2 regions of the Streptomyces sp. NPDC092045 genome follow, and region 2 is predicted to be linked to the other one. Evidence: riboswitches for the same ligand, from Rfam matches in the RefSeq annotation. Region 2 holds a riboswitch; the other holds the start of a gene.
The links. Region 2 has a riboswitch for glycine ahead of gcvP (aminomethyl-transferring glycine dehydrogenase). Riboswitches for the same ligand answer to the same signal wherever they lie in the genome.

Region 1 (9,493 bases), on a different contig from region 2:
TACGCGAAGACCGTCATGCCGTTGGCGTGGTACGGGAGCGCCTTGCGCCGGTGCAGGACCAGGTCGGCGTCGAAGTCGAAGGGGATCTCGTGGGCGCCGAGCAGGCTGATCCGGCCGCTCGCCCTGATCCGCTCGAACTCCTCGTCCGCGTGCTCGACGTCCACCGTGCGGGGCGAGTTCCCCTCCAGGCCGAGCAGGACGGCCTTGGGGGTGCCGTGGCCGTGGCCGGTGGCGCCCAGCGAGCCGTACAGCTCCGCCCGCACCTTCGCCGTGTGGGCCAGCAGGCCCTCGTTCTTCAGCCGGCGGGCGAACATCCGGGCCGCGCGCATGGGGCCCACCGTGTGGGAGCTCGACGGGCCGATGCCGATCGAGAACAGGTCGAAGACCGAGATGGCCACGGGAGGACTCCTTGTGGGGCTGGACGTCGTTGTCTGCCGGGGTGGTGCAGAGAAGGCGTGGGGGCGGGGGACATGGGTCGGGGCACCGCGCCCGTTGTTCCAGTGTGCGCGGTGCCCCGGATGTCCGTACGAACAAAAGCGTACGAAATTACTTCGGTATCACTTCAGGCCGGGGTACAGCGGGTGCTTGTCCGCCAGGGCGGTCACCCGGGCCTTGAGGGCCTCGGCCTTCTCGGCGTCGAAGCCCGGCTTCAGGGTCTCGGCGATGACGTCCGCGACCTCGCGGAAGTCCTCGGCCCCGAAACCGCGGGTCGCGAGCGCCGGCGTGCCGATGCGCAGGCCCGAGGTGACCATCGGGGGACGCGGGTCGTTCGGGACCGCGTTCCGGTTGACCGTGATGCCGACCTCGTGGAGCCGGTCCTCGGCCTGCTGGCCGTCCAGCTCCGAGTCGCGCAGGTCGACCAGGAGCAGGTGCACGTCCGTGCCGCCGGACAGGACCGAGACGCCGTGGGCCTTCACGTCGTCCTGGACCAGGCGCTCGGCGATGATCCGGGCGCCGTCCAGGGTGCGCTGCTGGCGCTCCTTGAACTCCTCCGAGGCCGCGACCTTGAAGGAGACGGCCTTGGCCGCGATCACGTGCTCAAGGGGGCCGCCCTGGAAGCCCGGGAAGACGGAGGAGTTCAGCTTCTTCGCGAACTCCTTCTTCGCCAGGATGATGCCGCCGCGCGGGCCGCCGAGCGTCTTGTGCGTGGTGGAGGTCACCACGTCCGCGTGCTCGACCGGGTTCGGGTGCAGACCGGCGGCGACCAGGCCGGCGAAGTGGGCCATGTCGACCCACAGGTAGGCGCCGACCTCGTCCGCGATCCGGCGGAACTCGGCGAAGTCGAGCTGGCGCGGGTACGCCGACCAGCCCGCGATGATCACCTTCGGGCGGTGCTCCTTGGCCAGGCTCTCGACCTCGGCCATGTCGACCAGGCCGGCCTCGTCCACGTGGTACGCGACCACGTCGAACTGCTTGCCGGAGAAGTTCAGGCGCATGCCGTGGGTGAGGTGGCCGCCGTGGGCCAGGTCCAGGCCCAGGATCGTGTCGCCCGGCTGGGCGATCGCGAAGAGGGCGGCCTGGTTCGCGGAGGCGCCGGAGTGCGGCTGGACGTTGGCGTACTCGGCGCCGAACAGGTCCTTGATCCGGTCGATGGCGATCTGCTCGGCCACGTCGACGTGCTCGCAGCCGCCGTAGTAGCGGCGGCCCGGGTAGCCCTCGGCGTACTTGTTGGTGAGGACGGAGCCCTGCGCCTCCATGACCGCGACCGGAGCGAAGTTCTCCGAGGCGATCATCTCGAGGGTGGACTGCTGGCGGCGGAGCTCGGCGTCGACGGCGGCGGCGACGTCGGGGTCCAGCTCGTGGAGGGGAGTGTTCAGAAGCGACATGAATCGATCCCTAAGGGGTTTCGGGCCCGGTCTCAGTTCCCGGCGGAGAACGCGGCGTACTCGTCGGCGGTGAGCAGGTCGTCCGGTTCACCCGCGACGCGCACCTTGAACAGCCAGCCACCCTCGAACGGAGCCGTGTTCACCAGGGACGGGTCGTCCACCACGTCCTGGTTGGCGGCGACGACCTCGCCCGAGACGGGGGAGTACAGGTCGCTCACGGACTTCGTCGACTCCAGCTCGCCGCAGGTCTCGCCCGCGGTGACGGTGTCGCCGACCTCGGGGAGCTGGGCGTAGACGACGTCACCGAGCGCGTTGGCCGCGAACTCCGTGATGCCGACGGTCGCGACGCCGTCCTCGGCGTCCGACAGCCACTCGTGCTCCTTGGTGTACCGCAGCTGCTGGGGGTTGCTCATGACCTGATTCTCCTGGATCGGGGGAGTGCTGATGAACGTCGGTCTTGCGGGGTGAGACGCGCGGTGGGACGACTTCGTCACTTCTGGCGCTTGTAGAACGGCAGCGCCACGACCTCGTACGGCTCGTGGGTGCCCCGGATGTCCACACCTACACCCTGGGTGCCGGGCTCCGCGTGCGCCGCGTCCACGTAGGCCATCGCGATCGGCTTTCCGAGCGTCGGGGACGGGGCCCCGGAGGTGACCTCGCCGACGACCTCGCCGTCCTTGACGACGGAGAACCCGGCGCGCGGGACCCGGCGGCCCTCGGCGACCAGGCCGACCAGCCTGCGCGGCGGGGCGGTCTCGGCGCGCTCGGCGGCCTTCTCCAGGGCCTCGCGGCCGACGAAGCGGCCCTCGTTCGTCGTCTTCTCGAACTTCACGACCCGGCCGAGACCGGCGTCGAAGGGCGTCAGGGAGGTGGTCAGCTCGTGGCCGTACAGCGGCATGCCCGCCTCCAGGCGGAGCGTGTCGCGGCAGGACAGGCCGCAGGGGATCAGGCCGACGCCCTCGCCCGCCCCGGTGAGCGCCCTCCACACGCCCTCGGCGTGCTCCGGCTTCAGGAAGAGCTCGAAGCCGTCCTCGCCGGTGTAGCCGGTGCGGGCGATCAGCGCGGGCACGCCCGCGACCGTGCCCGGCAGGCCGGCGTAGTACTTCAGGCCGTCCAGGTCGGCGTCGGTGACCGACTTCAGGATGCCGGGGGACTCCGGGCCCTGGACCGCGATCAGGGCGTACGCGTCGCGGTCGTCGCGGACCTCGGCGTCGAAGCCGGCCGCGCGCTCGGTGAGGGCGTCCAGGACGGTCTGGGCGTTGGAGGCGTTGGCCACCACCATGTATTCGGTCTCGCCCAGGCGGTAGACGATCAGGTCGTCCAGGATGCCGCCGTCCTCGCGACAGATCATCGTGTACCGGGCGCGGCCCGTGCCCACCGTGGAGATGTTGCCGACCAGGGCGAAGTCGAGCAGCTCGACGGCCTGCGGTCCGGTGACGGTGATCTCGCCCATGTGGGAGAGGTCGAAGAGGCCGGCCCGGGTGCGGACCGCGGTGTGCTCGTCGCGCTCGCTGCCGTACCGCAGCGGCATGTCCCAGCCGGCGAAGTCGGTCATGGTCGCGCCCAGGGAGCGATGCAGCGCATCGAGGGCGGTGAGGCGGGGGGCAGAGGTCATGGGGTGGCTCCCGGGTCCCAAGGGCGTTCGGTGACGAAGACATGACGGGCGAGGACGTCCTCCCCATCTGTCATGGAACCTGAGAGGTTCACCGGGGGCATCTCGTCACCGAGATCCCGGCTTGCACCTTGGGTGGGGACACCGGGGTGTCCCGCTTTTCAGATCTGCCTCATCCACGCGGTACGGGGCCTGAGAGATTCAAGGGAGGGTCTTGCTCCTTCGGCGCCCGGACGCACCGGGTGGTCACCCACTCCGTGGTCCGGAACTCTCCCGCGCGGATTCGAACGGCCGGTATGCGGTTGTACAGGCGACCGTGGGCGCCTGGCGCGCACATCATTGCACGCGGTGTCGGCACGGCAAATCGCTTGTGCCCCATTACCGTTTCTTTACACTTCTTGGGAAGGGTCTCCTGAGGCCCGGCAGGGGGAGAGGCGATGACGTTCCAGCACACCGGCGCGTATCCGGCGAGTACGGGCATACCGTCTCCACGGGCCCGCGCCCGGACCCGGGGCCGGGTCCGGGCGCTGCGGGACCTGCGCGAGCGCGGCGGCCGGGGCCCCCGCGCCCTCGTGTACGCGGCCGGGGACCTCGTGGTCGTCTCCGGGCTGCCCGGCAGCGGCAAGTCCACCCTGATGAGGCGGACCGCCGGGGGCCGGGGCATCGACTCCCAGGACGCCCGGGAGCGCTGGGAGGCCCGGATGCCCCGCCTCCTGCCGTACGCCCTCTACCGCCCCCTGGTCCGGATCGCGCACTACGCCGGGCTGCGCCGCGCCCTGCGCTCCGGCGCGAGCGTGGTCGTGCACGACTGCGGCACCCAGTCCTGGGTGCGCGGCTGGCTCGCCCGCGAGGCCCGCCGCCGGGGGAGCGACCTGCACCTGGTCCTCCTCGACGTCACCCCGGACACCGCCAGGGCCGGACAGCACGCCCGGGGCCGGGGCGTCTCCGCGTACGCCTTCGCCCGGCACCGGCGCGCGGTCGGCCGGCTGCTGCGGGCCGCGGAGACCGGCCGGCTCCCGCACGGCTGCGCCTCGGCGACCCTGCTCGACCGGGACGCCGCCGACACCCTCCGGACGATCGCCTTCGGGGAGGCGGTCTGACCCCCCGCATGGCGCGTCCGGAGCGCCCGTACCCTTCTCTTCCGGCCACGGCCGCTCCGGGGCGGCGTTAGGGTGCTGCCGGGCGGCCGGGTACGGCAGGCCGGGCGGAGAAGGGGAACGGGACCGTGGACGTGACGTGGCCGGGCAACGAGCTCGAAGAGGTCCTTGCCGCCTCGCTCGGCAATCCCGGGGCGGGCGGCCGCCTCGTCGAGGTGCTGGGCCGCAGCCCGGTCTGGATCCCGCTGCCCAACGGCGGCGGACCCGACAGCACCGACCTGGACCTCGCCACCATGGAGATCGACGGCGCGGCCTACGTCCCCGTCTTCAGCTCCGAGCAGCAGTTCCGCGCCTGCGCGGGCGGCCACATGTCCTTCGCCGTCGCCCCCGCGCGCGACTTCGCCCGCGGCCTGCCCCCGCAGCTCGGCATCGCCGTGAACCCCGGCGGCACCGTCGGCGTCCCGCTGCCCCCGCCCGCCGTCGCCGAGCTCTGCCGCGTCGGCCGGACCCCGCTCGACGGCCCCGCGTCCGGCGGCCGCGTCCGGCTCTTCGAGCCCGACTGGCAGGACGACCCCGTCGACTTCCTCGCCGCGGCCTCCGCCGAGTTCGAGGCCACCGGCGTCGTCACCAGCGCCCGCCGGGCCCTCGCCAGCGTCGAGGGCACCGAGCCGGCCCTCTTCATCGGCGTCCGGCTCTCCCGCTGGGAGGGCCCCGACCGCACCGCGCCCCTGGACGCCCTCGGCCGGGCCCTCGGCCGCGTCGAGGTCGCCTGGCCGGTCAACCTGATCCTGCTCGACATGGCGCAGGACCCGGTGGGCGACTGGATGGTGGAGCGGGTCCGCCCCTTCTACCGGCGCGCCGCCGTGTGAGCGGCACCCTGTTCGGGGCCCGCCCGGCGGGCCGGGCCCTAAGCTGAACCGACTCGACGGCCGCACCTGACCCGGCGGCCGCACAGACGTGGTGGACGGAAGAGGGGCGGGACCCAGGGTGAGTGCGTCAGGCACCGCTGCGGCCGGTCAGGTCGAGCACATGCTGCGCCAGGTGGCGCCCGGACGCTACGACGCGTACGAGCGGCTGCTGCACGCCCTCGCCGACGGCGAGCTCCGGATGCTGCTCTGGCAGGGCTCGCCCGGCTCGCCCGACGCCCAGTACGGGAACATGGAGGTCGAGGGCTTCGGCTACGCGCCCTGCGTCACCTCCGACCAGGAGCTCGCCGCCTCCGGCTGGAACCGCGGCCACGAGCGGGTCACCGGCCGCGAGATCGCCCGCGCCCTCTACCCCGACCGCTGGGGCGTCTGGCTGAATCCGCACGCCCCCGGCGGCGGCGTCGGCATCCCCTGGGCCGATCTGCGCCGGATCGCCACCGGTCTCGACCGGATGCCCGCCGGACCGCTGCGCGTCACCGAGCCTGCCCTGGAGATCCCGCAGTTCTACGCCCTGATCACGCAGAACGCGCACCGCACCCCGGCCGTCCGGGCGCTGCGCCGCGGCTGGGTGCAGCCCGCGCTCGGCTCCCCGTACCTGGTCATCGGGCTCGACCTGTACGACACCTCCCCGGCGGCCGTCGACGCGGTCCGGTCGATGATGCGCCAGTCCATCGGCTCCGTCCCCGACGGGCTGCCCGTCTCGACGGTCGCCCTCTCCGACGCGTACGACCCGGTGGCGCTCTGGCTGCGGGCGAACGCGCGCCCCTTCTACGACCGCGAGGCGCACGCCGCCCCGCCTGCCCCGGGATACGGCTATCCGCCCCGAGCGTGACCGGAAGACCGGGATGGCCGATCTGTCCGGTCGTGACACCTCCCGTTAACTCGCCCGCACGCCAGGGGCGTTCGCCCAGGCCACGCACTTGTCCCGGAACTGCCCGGTTTGGCAAGTGTCCGGGTCTCGACTAGGTATCACCGTTATCCGGACTGTTCTCCAGCTCGTTGCCCGTGGGTAGTGTTCGGCCGGTCAAGACCTCTCCACACGGCTGATCCTGGGGTGGCCCCATGCGAATATTCAATTCCCGTACCGTTCGGGCGATCACGGTGGTGGCTGCCGCCGCGCTCGTCGCGACGGGCTGCTCCAGCGAGCGCGGAAAGGACGGCGCGAAGGGCGGTGCGAAGGACACCTTCGTGTTCGCCGGCGCCGGTGACCCCGGTTCCCTGGACCCCGCCCTCGCGAGCGACGGCGAGACCTTCCGGGTGACCCGGCAGGCCTTCGAAGCACTCCTGGAGCACGAGTCGGGAGGCAGCAAGCTCGTCGGCGGCCTCGCCGAGACGTGGTCCGCCAACCCCGCCGGCACGGTGTGGACGTTCAACCTGCGCAAGAACGTGAAGTTCCACGACGGCGAGGCGTTCAACGCCGCCGCCGTCTGCGCGAACTACGACCACTGGTTCAACTGGAAGGGCACCTACCAGTCCAGCTCGGTCTCGTACTACTGGCAGTCCATCATGGGCGGCTTCGCGAAGAACGAGGACGCCGAGGCGCCGAAGCCCAACTACAAGTCCTGCACGGCGAAGGACGAGAACACCGCGGTCATCGAGGTCAACGAGCCCTCCGCGCAGCTCCCCGGCGGCTTCTCCCTCCAGGCCCTCGCGATCCACTCGCCGAAGGCGCTCAAGGAGTACGAGAAGCAGGACGCCTCCGCCAAGGGCGACGCCATCACGTACCCCAAGTACAGCCAGGAGGCCGGCACGGTCGCCGGCACCGGTCCGTACAGGATCACGAAGTGGAACAAGGGCAACAAGGAAGTCACCCTGGAGCGCTTCGACGACTACTGGGGCGACAAGGCCAAGGTGAAGAACCTGGTCTTCCGCACGATCGACACCGAGGAGGGCCGCCGCCAGGCGCTCCAGGCCGGTGACATCGACGGCTACGACCTGGTGTCGCCCGCGGACGTGAAGACCCTGGAGAAGGAGGGGTACAACGTCCCGACGCGCGACGTCTTCAACCTCTTCTACGTCGGCATGAGCCAGGAGAAGAACGCGGCGCTGAAGAAGCCCGCGGTCCGCCAGGCCATCGCCCACGCCATCGACCGCGAGAACCTCGTGAAGACCCAGCTGCCCGAGGGCGGCAAGGTGGCCACGCAGTTCATGCCCGACACCATCGCGGGCTACTCGGACAAGGTGAAGGCGTACGCGTTCGACACCAACAAGTCCAAGGAGCTCCTGAAGAGCGCCGGCGAGTCCGCCCTCAAGGTCGAGTTCTGCTACCCGACCGAGGTCACCCGCCCGTACATGCCCGCTCCGCAGGACATGTTCGAGCTGATGAAGGCCGACCTGGAGAAGGCCGGCGTCACCGTCACCCCGAAGCCGATGAAGTGGGCCCCGGACTACCTGGACGCCACCGAGGCCGGCTCGTGCGACCTGCACATGCTCGGCTGGACCGGTGACTTCAACGACGGCTTCAACTTCATCGGCACCTGGTTCGCCGGGTACGACAAGCAGTGGGGCTTCAAGGAGCCGAAGGTCTTCGACGCCGTGAACGGCGCCTCCAAGATCGCCGACCCGGTCAAGCGCGTCGAGGCCTACAAGGCGGCCAACGAGGCGATCATGGAGTACCTGCCGGGCCTCCCGATCTCCTCCTCGCCCCCGGCCATCGCGTTCGGCAAGAACGTCAACCCGCCGAAGGTCTCCCCGCTGACGCAGGAGAACTTCGCCGAGGTCTCCTTCAAGTAATCGCCACCCGAGCGGGATTCGCCCGGCCACGTCGGACGTGGCCGGGCGGATCCCGCTTCTCACGCACACGCAAGAAAGGGGCACGCGGGGTGCTGCGACTCGTCGTACGAAGACTGCTACAGCTCATACCCACCCTGCTCGGCCTGTCGGTTCTGCTCTTCCTCTGGCTGAACCGGCTGCCCGGCGGACCCGCCTCAGCGATCCTGGGCGAGCGGGCGACCGAAGCCGAAGTGGCACGCATCAACCGGGCGCTGGGACTCGACCAGCCCGTCTGGGTGCAGTACGGCCGCTTCCTCAAGCGGATCCTGGACCTGGACCTCGGCACCTCCACCCAGACCGGACAGCCGGTGTGGGACGAGTTCGCGCTGCGCTTCCCGGCCACCGTGGAACTCGGCGTCGCCGCCATCCTCATCGCCGTCGTCGCCGGCATCCCGCTCGGCTACCTCGCGGCCAAGCGCCGCGGCGGCTGGCTCGACGTCGCCTCGGTCTCCGGATCGCTCGTCGGCATCTGCATCCCGGTGTTCTTCCTCGCCATGATCCTCAGGGGCCTCCTCGCCGTCGAACTGGGCGTCTTCCCGAGCTACGGCCGGCTCTCCACCGGCCTCGACGCGACCAGCGTCACCGGGTTCGCCGTCCTCGACGGTCTCCTCACCGGGGAGCTCGACGCGTCCTGGGACGCGATCATGCACCTGGTCCTGCCGGCCGTCACCCTCGCCTCCATCCCGCTCGCCGTCATCGTCCGGATGACCCGCGCCAGCGTGCTCGAAGTGCTCGGCGAGGACTACATCCGCACCGCCGAGTCCAAGGGCCTGGGGAAGAACGTCGTCCGCGTCCGCCACGTGCTGCGCAACGCGCTCCTCCCGGTGATCACCGCGATCGGCCTGCTCACCGGCAGCCTCCTCTCCGGGGCGGTCCTCACCGAGTCGGTCTTCTCCTTCGGCGGCATCGGCTCCTTCATCCGCACCTCCATCGACGCCCGCGACTACCCGGTGCTCGTCGGCTTCATCATGTTCATCGCGATGGTGTACGTCCTCATCAACCTGCTGGTCGACCTGGCGTACAGCCTCATTGACCCGAGAGTGCGGGTGCACTGACCGTGAGCACCAAGACAGAGAAGATCGACCGCCTCGCGGCGCTCACCCAGCGGAACGAGGCCACCGTCGGCGCCAGCCTGTGGCGCGAGGCCTTCCGGCGCCTGCGGGCGAACAAGATGGCCGTCATCGGCGCCGTCGTCATCGCGCTGTTCGCCCTGATCGCCGTCGTCGGCCCCTGGTTCGCGCCCTACTCGCCGACCGCGCA
Region 2 (9,493 bases):
CGGAGCAAGGGGCCATTCGGCGGTACGCCGTACGACGTGCGACGATGTGCGGCATGTCGCAGCAGCCCCCCGTTCGGAGCACCGGATCACCACCGCCGCGACCGGACGCGTCCATGTCGCTGCTGAACAACGTGATCGACCACGCCCTCGACGACGGGTACGCCGAGGCGACCGCCCGGCGGGCCGCCGAGGGCGGTGGACTGCCCCGCAGCCTGCGGGCGAAGCTGGGCGTCGCCGCCGGCCTCCTGCTCGCGGCCGCCGTGGTGACCGTCGGCGCGGCCGAGGCGCGGGTCTCCGCGCCGGTCGTCGCCAAGGAGCGGCAGGAACTGATCGACCGGATCGAGACGGAGGCCTCGGCGGCCGACGGCCTGGAACAGGACATCGAGCGGATCCGGGCCGAGGTCGGGGAACGCCAGCGCCGGGCGCTCCAGGAGCACGGCGGCGACCAGGCCGAACTGGTGGCGCTGCTCTCGGGGGCGACGCCGGTGCACGGCCCCGGGGTGAAACTGGTCGTCGACGACGCCAAGGACACCGACACCGGTGGCGGCGGCCCGAGGGAGAGCAGCGGTTTCTCCGACACGGGCCGGGTCCGCGACCGGGACATGCAGCGCGTGGTCAACGGGCTGTGGGAGTCGGGCGCCGAAGCGGTCGCGATCAACGGGCAGCGGCTGACGTCCCTGTCCGCGATCAGGGCCGCCGGCGACGCCATACTGGTCGACAACAAGCCGCTGGTGCCGCCGTACACCGTCCTCGCGATCGGGGACGGTCAGAAGCTGAGCACCGCGTTCCAGGACAGCGCCGACGGGCAGTACCTGCACGCGCTGGTGGAGAACTTCGGGATCAGGAGCAGCGTCTCCGCCGAGGGCGACGTGCGCCTTCCGGCCGCGCCGAGCCTGACCGTACGTACCGCAGAGCCGAGGGGGGCCGGGGCGACGCCCTCCGGCCGGGCCACGGCCGACACAGGGAAGGGCACATCGTGATCGCCGTACTGGGCCTGATCGTCGGAGTGGTGGTCGGACTGTTGGTCCGCCCCGAGGTTCCGGCGGTGGTCGAGCCCTATCTCCCGATCGCCGTGGTCGCCGCCCTCGACGCGGTCTTCGGCGGGCTCAGGGCCATGCTCGACGGGATCTTCGTCGACAAGGTCTTCGTGGTCTCCTTCCTGTCCAACGTGGTCGTGGCCGCCCTGATCGTCTTCCTCGGCGACAAGCTGGGCGTGGGCGCGCAGCTGTCGACCGGTGTGGTCGTCGTCCTCGGCATCCGGATCTTCTCCAACACGGCCGCCATCCGGCGCCACGTCTTCCGGGCGTGAGGCCGATGAGCGAGAACCCGCAGGAGCCGCAGGAGCCGCAGAGCCCCCAGGATCCTCAGAGCCCTCAGAGCCCTCAGAGCCCTCAGAGCCCTCAGAGCCCTCAGGACCCTCGGAGGCCCACGGGCCCGGAGGAGCGGCGGCCTTCCGGAAAGTCCGGCGTGAGTGAGGGGGCCGGGGCTCCGGAAGGGCCCGCGGCACCCCGGAGGCCCGACGCACTGGGCGTGCCCGGCACGCCCGGCGTGCCCGAGGACGTGGACACCCAGGTCTTCCGGAAGGTGGAGAATCATCCGCCCGCCGCCCACCCCCACCAGCACCGGAAGCCCGCGGGCGGGAGCGCGCCCGGTGCGGCTCCCGGCTCGCCCGCGGCGCCCCGACGGCCCGACGCTCCCGGGAGCCCCAGCGCTCCCGGGGGCCACGCGGACCGGGGCGTACGGCAGCCCGTGACGCCCCCTCCCGCGGCCGCAGAGCCCTCGGCGGCCGGGACGCCCGCCGAGGTTCCTCCCGCCGCCGAGCCGCCGGCCCCGTCCGCCGGGGACGACCGGGGCGGGCGGCGCAGGCTGGTCTCCGCGCTGTGGCCGCCCCGGGTGACCCGGGCCCAACTCGTCGTCGCCCTGCTCCTGTTCGGGCTCGGGCTCGGGCTCGCCATCCAGGTCTCCTCCACCAGTGACAACAGCGCCCTCCGGGGCGCGCGCCAGGAGGACCTGGTGCGGATCCTCGACGAGCTCGACGACCGCACGCAGCGCCTGGAGGACGAGAAGGCCCGCCTGGAGAAGCAGCGGTCCGAGCTGGAGTCCAGCTCGGACCAGGCCGAGGAGGCGCGCAAGCAGACCCAGGAGAAGGAGCGGCAGCTCGGCATCCTGGCCGGCACGGTCGCCGCCGAGGGCCCCGGCATCACGCTGTCCGTCGGCGACCCCACCGGCGCCGTCGAGTCGGACATGCTGCTCGACGCCATCCAGGAGCTGCGGGCGGCGGGCGCCGAGGCGATCCAGGTCAACGGTGTCCGGGTGGTGGCGGACAGTTATTTCACCGGCAGCGGTGACGACATGCGGATCGATGGAACGCAGGTGGCCGCTCCGTACGTCTTCAAGGTCATCGGCAAGCCGGAGGATCTGGAGCCCGCGCTCAACATCCCCGGCGGTGTCGTGCAGACCCTCGAGAAGGAGCAGGCCGCGGTCACGGTGGAACGGTCGCCGAAGATCGTCGTCGACGCCTTGCGACCTGCGAAGCGGCCTGACTACGCTCAGTCGTCCTCGCAGTGAGGAGGCGTACGAGGGGGGTCCCGCGACAAGGGCAGGGCCTTGCGGGGGGTCGGCGCACCACAACGGTGGTGCGTGGTGGAAACTGTCCGGAGGATACGGACGTTGTGAAGGTGTCCGGGTCGGCAGGTGTGATGGATCTCGGTTCGTCCTGCCCCACGGGCGGGTCTGTTTCGGTCAAGGGGAATCGCCCGTGAAGTTGTTTGCGAAGTTGTTCGGCAAGAGCGCACGCGAGGACGGCGGCAACGCCAGGCACCGCGCGCCGCGCCACGCCCAGAGCGAGGAGCAGGGCGGCGAGCGCCCGCTCTTCCGTGACGAGGTCGGGGGACAGGGCGGTGACATTCCGGGCGCACCGGGCGCGTCTTCTGTTGACCCCGCCGGGGCCGCCCGCATAGGTTTCGGAGAACCATCGACCTCAAGTACGGGTGGAGGGTTTTCCCCCGACCCGTACGCGACACAGACCTCGGCGGGGCAGCCGCGGCAGGAGGATGCGTCCATGCCGGTGTGTACGAGGTGCGGTCACCGCAACGCGGCCGACAGCCGCTTCTGCTCCCACTGCGGCACGCCGCTGCGGGGCGGGATCGCTCCCGAGCGCGCGTCGGAGACGACCTCCACGATCTCCATCTCGGGCCTGGAGGCCTACGACGCGGAGGTCACCGGCCAGACCGCGCTGCCCTCGCTCTCTCCGGAGGCGCTGGCGGCCGTGGAGGCGCTGCCCCCGGGCTCCGCGCTCCTCGTGGTGCGCCGGGGTCCGAACTCCGGCAGCCGGTTCCTCCTCGACGGGGAGCTGACGACGGCCGGCCGTCACCCGCAGAGCGACATCTTCCTGGACGACGTCACGGTCTCCCGGCGGCACGTCGAGTTCCGGCGGGGACAGGACGGCAGTTTCACCGTCTCGGACGTCGGCAGCCTCAACGGCACGTACGTCAACCGCGAGCCGATCGACTCGGTCGTCCTGTCCAACGGCGACGAGGTGCAGATCGGCAAGTACCGGCTGGTCTTCCATTCGAGCCAGCGGGGCGTGTGACGCCCCGGGGAACCCCCTTCAGGGAAGGTCCATGCTGCGAACACCGACGGGCGGTGCCGGATCCGGCACCGCCGCCGCGGGCGACATGGTCAGCATCGGCACGGTGCTGAACCTGCTTCGCGACGAGTTTCCCGAAGTGACCATCTCCAAGATCCGGTTCCTGGAGGCCGAGGGGCTCGTCGAGCCCCGGCGGACGGCCTCCGGGTACCGGAAGTTCAGCCCGCAGGACGTGGAGCGGCTCGCCCGGATCCTGCGGATGCAGCGGGACCACTACCTCCCGCTGAAGGTCATCCGCGAGCACCTCGACGCCCTGGCGCGGGGCGAGGAGATCAGCCTCCCGGCCCCGGGGCGCCGTCGGGACCTCCTGGAGGGCCCCTGGGAGCAGGAGGCGGAGCCGCCGGCCGCCGCGCGGCTCGGACGGGCCGAGCTGCTCGCCGCCGCCGAGGTCACCGAGACCGAGCTCGCCGAGTGGGAGTCGTACGGTCTGATCGCCGAGACGGACGGCGGGGGCTACGACCCCGAGGCCGTCACCGTCGCCCGGCTCGTGGCGGATCTGGGGAGATTCGGCCTGGAGCCCCGCCACCTGCGGGCCGTGAAGGCGGCCGCCGAACGCGAGGCCGGGCTGATCGAACAGGTGGTCGCGCCGCTGCGCCGGCACCGCAATCCGCAGACCAGGGCCCATGCGGAGGCCACCGCCAAGGAGCTGGCCGCGCAGTCCGTGCGGCTGCACGCGGCCCTGATGCAGATCGCCCTGGGCATCCGCTCGCAGTGACCTCGGAGGGGCCCGACTATCCAAACCGGTCGGGCACGTCCTAGGGTTGCTGTGTGAACGAGCTCGACGTTGTGGGTGTCCGAGTGGAAATGCCCTCCAATCAGCCGATCGTGCTCCTACGTGAAGTGGGAGGCGATCGCTACCTCCCCATCTGGATCGGACCGGGGGAGGCGACCGCGATCGCCTTCGCGCAGCAGGGGATGGCCCCTCCGCGACCGCTGACGCACGACCTGTTCAAGGACGTGCTGGAGGCCGTGGGGCAGGAGCTCACCGAAGTCCGCATCACGGATCTGCGTGACGGGGTCTTCTACGCCGAGCTGGTCTTCGCCAGCGGCGTCGAGGTGAGCGCCCGGCCGTCCGACGCGATAGCGCTGGCCCTCCGGACCGGGACGCCGATCTTCGGCAGCGACGGTGTCCTGGACGACGCGGGCATCGCGATCCCGGACGAGCAGGAGGACGAGGTGGAGAAGTTCCGCGAATTCCTCGACCAGATCTCACCGGAGGATTTCGGGACCAACAGTCAGTGAGAACCGGCGGTGCGGCCATGGGCCGTTCGCGGGGTGCCGTCAGGGCATTCGACTAGCCTTTCCCCGAAGAGAGACACGGGAAACCACTCTCAGGGTGATTATCACTCGGCGTGCCGAGTGTGGCGATCGTTGACGCACCCCGGGTGACTGCCTACCTTCGTGTGGGCAGGTCAAGGACGGAGGGTCGGCGTGATGAGCAGCGCGGACGGTACGGCGGGCAGCTCCCTCGGACGGGCGTCCGGGGAGAACGGTCCGTATCCGCTTCACGGCAGAGTGGGCGACTTCGGTGCGGAGGCCGGTGCGGGCGCGGCGGACGAGGTGATCGGCTACCGCGGCCCCACGGCGTGCGCGGCGGCCGGGATCACCTATCGCCAGTTGGACTACTGGGCGCGCACCGGACTCGTGGAACCGAGCGTGCGGCCCGCGTACGGGTCGGGGACACAGCGGCTCTACAGCTTCCGCGACGTCGTCGTCCTGAAGATCGTCAAGCGCTTCCTCGACACCGGGGTGGCCCTGCAGAACATCCGGGCCGCGGTGCAGCACCTGCGGGCCCGGGGCTTCCGCGACCTGGAGCGGATGACGCTCATGAGCGACGGGGCGACGGTCTACGAGTGCTCCTCGCCGGACGAGGTCGTCGACCTGCTCCAGGGCGGTCAGGGCGTCTTCGGCATCGCCGTCGGAGTGGTCTGGCGGGACGTGGAGGCGGCTCTCTCGCAGCTCCACGGGGAGCGGGTGGACACCGGCGAGACGCTCGTGGGGCACAACCCCGGCGACGAGCTGGCCCGGCGGCGGCGGGACCGGGCGGTCTGAGCCGGTCCGGGGCCGTCCCGGGGCGTTGTCAGTGGCGTGGGGGAACATCGGGGGCGTGAGAACCGCGCCGACGATCCTGCATCTCGACATGGATGCGTTCTTCGCCGCCGCCGAGCAGGCGGCGAAGCCCAGCCTGCGCGGGAAACCCGTGGTCGTGGGCGGGCTCGGACCGCGGGGCGTGGTCGCCACCGCGTCGTACGAGGCGCGCCGCTTCGGGGTCCACTCGGCGATGCCGATGGGCCAGGCGAGGCGGCTCGCGCCGAACGCGGCCTATCTCGTGCCGCGCTTCGCCTTCTACCGGTCGATCAGCGAGCAGGTCATGCGGCTGCTCGGGCTGCTGTCCCCGCTCGTGGAGCCCCTCAGCCTCGACGAGGCCTTCGTGGACCTGGAGGCGGGGGGCGTCGCCGACGACGCGGCGGGCGCGCGGGCGGCGGGGGAGCGGCTGCGGGCCGACATCCTCGCGACGACCGGGCTCACCGGGTCCGTGGGGCTCGCGGGGTCGAAGATGCTCGCGAAGATCGCCTCCGAGCAGGCCAAGCCGGACGGGCTCGCCCTCATAGAGCCGGGTACCGAGCGGGAGCTCCTCGGGCCGAAGTCCGTACGGATCCTGCCCGGGGTCGGGCCGGCGACCGGGGAGCACCTGCGGCGGGCCGGCATGACGACGGTGTCCGACCTCGCGGAAGCGGGCGAGGACGAGCTCGTACGGCTCCTCGGGCGGGCGCACGGGGCCTCCCTGTACCGGATGGCCCGGGGGCACGACGACCGGCCCGTGGTGGCCGAGCGGGACGCCAAGTCCGTCTCCGTCGAGGACACCTTCGCCGTGGACCTGCACGACCGGGTGCGGATCAGGGGCGAGGTCGAGCGGCTCGCGGAGCGGTGCGTGGAGCGGCTGCGGGCGTCGGGGCACTCGGGGCGGACGATCGTCCTGAAGGTGCGGAGGTTCGACTTCTCGACGCTGACCCGGTCCGAGACGCTGCGGGGGCCGACGGACGCGCTCGGGGTCGTGCGGGAGGCGGCGGGGCGGCTGCTCGACTCCGTGGACACCACGGGGGGCGTCCGGCTGCTCGGGGTGGGGGTGAGCGGGCTCGCGGACTACACGCAGGAGGACCTGTTCGCCCAGGCCGAGTCGGCGGGGGAGCGGGGCGGGGGCGGTGCCGCCGCGGTGGTGCCCGAGGCCGTGGCGGCCGAGCCGGCCGGGCCCGTCGCGCCCGCCGAGCGGTACTGGGCGCCCGGGCACGACGTGCGGCACGCGGTGCACGGGGCCGGGTGGGTCCAGGGGAGCGGGCTCGGGCGGGTCACGGTGCGGTTCGAGGAGCCGGGATCGGCGCCGGGGCGGGTGCGGACGTTCGCCGTGGACGATCCGGAGCTGACGGCGGGAGAGGCGCTGCCGCTGGTGCGGGATGCCGGGCCGGGCGCGGGTCCTCCGGCGGGCGGTGCCGTGGTGTCGCCGGACGCGGGTGTCGGGGGTGTGCCCGGCCTCGCGGCCGGGCCGGGTTCCCACCCGCACCACCCGTGAGGGCGGCCGGGCGGAGGCGCGGGTGCCCGGTGCCGCTCGGCGGCCGCGGACCGTGGTGCCGGAGGGGCTTTCGTACGGTGGTGGGCCGGCTTTCGGTCAGCCGTCCTGGCCCGCCAGGCGGCCGAAGTCCTTGTCCGGGGCGTCCGTCGGGGGCGGCGGGAGCGTGAGGCTGTAGTGGCGGTAGAGCTGGAGCTCCTGCTCCGGGGAGAGGTGGCGGCCCACGCCGAAGTCCGGGGCGTCCTTGATGAGGGCGCGTTCGAACGGGACGTGGAGGCCGTCGTCGAGCAGGTCGCTCGGCTCCAGGGGGACGAAGGCGTCCCGACTGAACAGGCCGGTGCGGACCGCGGCCCACTCCGGAACGCCCGTCGCGTCGTCCAGGTACACCTCGTCGACGGTTCCGATCTTGTGTCCGTTCCGGTCGTACGCCTTGCGGCCGATCAGGCTGCGCGGATCGATGTCGGTCTGCACGGTCCCTCCAACTGGTCGCAACTCCTCTACCCCCTACCAAAGTGCACATCCGGGATGTCGGCCACTTGAGCGAAGGGAGTCCCAACCGCGCTGGTAGGCTGGGTGTGGCTGTCGACCCCGTGCGGGAGAGTCCCCCGGAGAAACCTTCCGGTGGGCGCCGAAGGAGCAAATCCTCCCCGGAATCTCTCAGGCCCCTGTACCGCGCGGACGAGGTCACTCTGGAAAGCAGAGCGGATGTCCGACGGCATGCGCTCTCACCGACGGTGAAAGCCGGCGTGCCGCGAGGCGTGCCGGTGAAACTCTCAGGTTGAGATGACAGAGGGGGAGGCCGTCCGGGTACCCGCGCCGTGGTGCCCCTCGCAGGTCGTGACGACCAGGAGGCCTCCGTACATGACCGCCAACCGCATTCCGCTCTCCGAGCTCGAGCAGGGCATCCCGTTCGAGCAGCGGCACATCGGGCCCGACGCCGAGGCCCGGGCCAAGATGCTCGCCCAGGTCGGTTACGGCTCGCTCGACGAGCTCACGGCCGCCGCGGTGCCGGACGTGATCAAGAACGCCGAGGCGCTGGGCCTGCCGGCCGCGCGCACCGAGGCCGAGGTGCTCGCCGAGCTGCGCTCGCTCGCCGACCGCAACCAGGTCCTCGCCCCGATGATCGGCCTCGGCTACTACAGCACCTTCACCCCGCCGGTGATCCTGCGGAACGTGATGGAGAACCCCGCCTGGTACACGGCCTACACGCCGTACCAGCCGGAGATCTCCCAGGGCCGCCTGGAGGCCCTGCTGAACTTCCAGACGATGGTCGCCGACCTGACCGGTCTGCCCACCTCCGGCGCCTCCCTGCTCGACGAGGGCACCGCCGCCGCCGAGGCCATGGCGCTGTCCCGCCGCGTCGGCAAGGTCAAGAAGGGCGTCTTCCTGATCGACGCCGACGCCCTGCCGCAGACGATCGCCGTCATCGAGACCCGCGCCGAGCCGACCGGCGTCGAGGTCGTCGTCGCCGACCTGAGCGAGGGCATCCCGGCCGGGATCGCCGAGCGCGGCGTCTTCGGCGTGCTCCTCCAGTACCCCGGTGCCTCCGGCGCGGTCCGCGACATCAAGCCGCTGATCGACGAGGCCCACGGGCTCGGCGCGATCGTCACCGTCGCCGCCGACCTGCTCGCCCTCACCCTGCTCGCCTCGCCCGGCGAGCTCGGCGCGGACATCGCCGTCGGCACCACCCAGCGCTTCGGCGTCCCGATGGGCTTCGGCGGCCCGCACGCCGGTTACATGGCCGTCCAGGACAAGCACGCCCGCTCCCTGCCCGGCCGCCTCGTGGGCGTCTCCGTCGACGCCGACGGCAACCGCGCCTACCGCCTGGCCCTCCAGACCCGCGAGCAGCACATCCGCCGCGAGAAGGCCACCAGCAACATCTGTACCGCGCAGGTGCTGCTCGCCGTCATGGCCGGCATGTACGCCGTCTACCACGGCCCCGAGGGCCTCAAGGGCATCGCGCGCCGCACCCACCGGTACGCCGCGATCCTCGCCGCCGGTCTGCGCGCCGGAGGCGTCGAGCTGACCGGGGACGTCTTCTTCGACACCCTCACCGCCCGCGTGCCCGGCAGGGCCGACGAGGTCGTGGCCGCCGCCCGCGAGGCCGGCGTCAACCTCCACCGCGCCGACGCCGACCACGTGTCGGTCTCCTGCGACGAGACCACCGCGCGCGAGCAGCTCGCCGCCGTCTGGGCCGCCTTCGGCGTCACCGCCGACGTCGAGGCCCTGGACGCCGCCACCGAGGACGCGCTGCCCGCCGGTCTGCTGCGCTCCGACGC

Region 1: another riboswitch for glycine. It lies ahead of gcvT (glycine cleavage system aminomethyltransferase GcvT); the one in region 2 lies ahead of gcvP (aminomethyl-transferring glycine dehydrogenase).

What each region holds. Positions count from the first base shown of each region.
Region 1 covers NZ_JBIVSC010000004.1:259,519-269,011, forward strand. The annotation lists gene ACIQKA_RS14625 (L-serine ammonia-lyase) at 1-398, opposite strand, end outside; gene glyA (serine hydroxymethyltransferase) at 558-1,826, opposite strand; gene gcvH (glycine cleavage system protein GcvH) at 1,859-2,239, opposite strand; gene gcvT (glycine cleavage system aminomethyltransferase GcvT) at 2,317-3,441, opposite strand; glycine riboswitch at 3,610-3,724, opposite strand; gene ACIQKA_RS14645 (AAA family ATPase) at 3,876-4,538, shown strand; gene ACIQKA_RS14650 (enhanced serine sensitivity protein SseB) at 4,664-5,404, shown strand; gene ACIQKA_RS14655 (enhanced serine sensitivity protein SseB C-terminal domain-containing protein) at 5,523-6,293, shown strand; gene ACIQKA_RS14660 (ABC transporter substrate-binding protein) at 6,524-8,194, shown strand; gene ACIQKA_RS14665 (ABC transporter permease) at 8,284-9,288, shown strand; gene ACIQKA_RS14670 (ABC transporter permease) at 9,291-9,493, shown strand, end outside.
Region 2 covers NZ_JBIVSC010000037.1:3,463-12,955, forward strand. The annotation lists gene ACIQKA_RS34335 (DUF881 domain-containing protein) at 54-980, shown strand; gene ACIQKA_RS34340 (small basic family protein) at 977-1,309, shown strand; gene ACIQKA_RS34345 (DUF881 domain-containing protein) at 1,750-2,568, shown strand; gene ACIQKA_RS34350 (FHA domain-containing protein) at 2,651-3,592, shown strand; gene ACIQKA_RS34355 (MerR family transcriptional regulator) at 3,624-4,364, shown strand; gene ACIQKA_RS34360 (bifunctional nuclease family protein) at 4,418-4,891, shown strand; gene ACIQKA_RS34365 (MerR family transcriptional regulator) at 5,084-5,701, shown strand; gene ACIQKA_RS34370 (DNA polymerase IV) at 5,757-7,217, shown strand; gene ACIQKA_RS34375 (PRC-barrel domain-containing protein) at 7,314-7,685, opposite strand; glycine riboswitch at 7,798-7,897, shown strand; gene gcvP (aminomethyl-transferring glycine dehydrogenase) at 8,076-9,493, shown strand, end outside.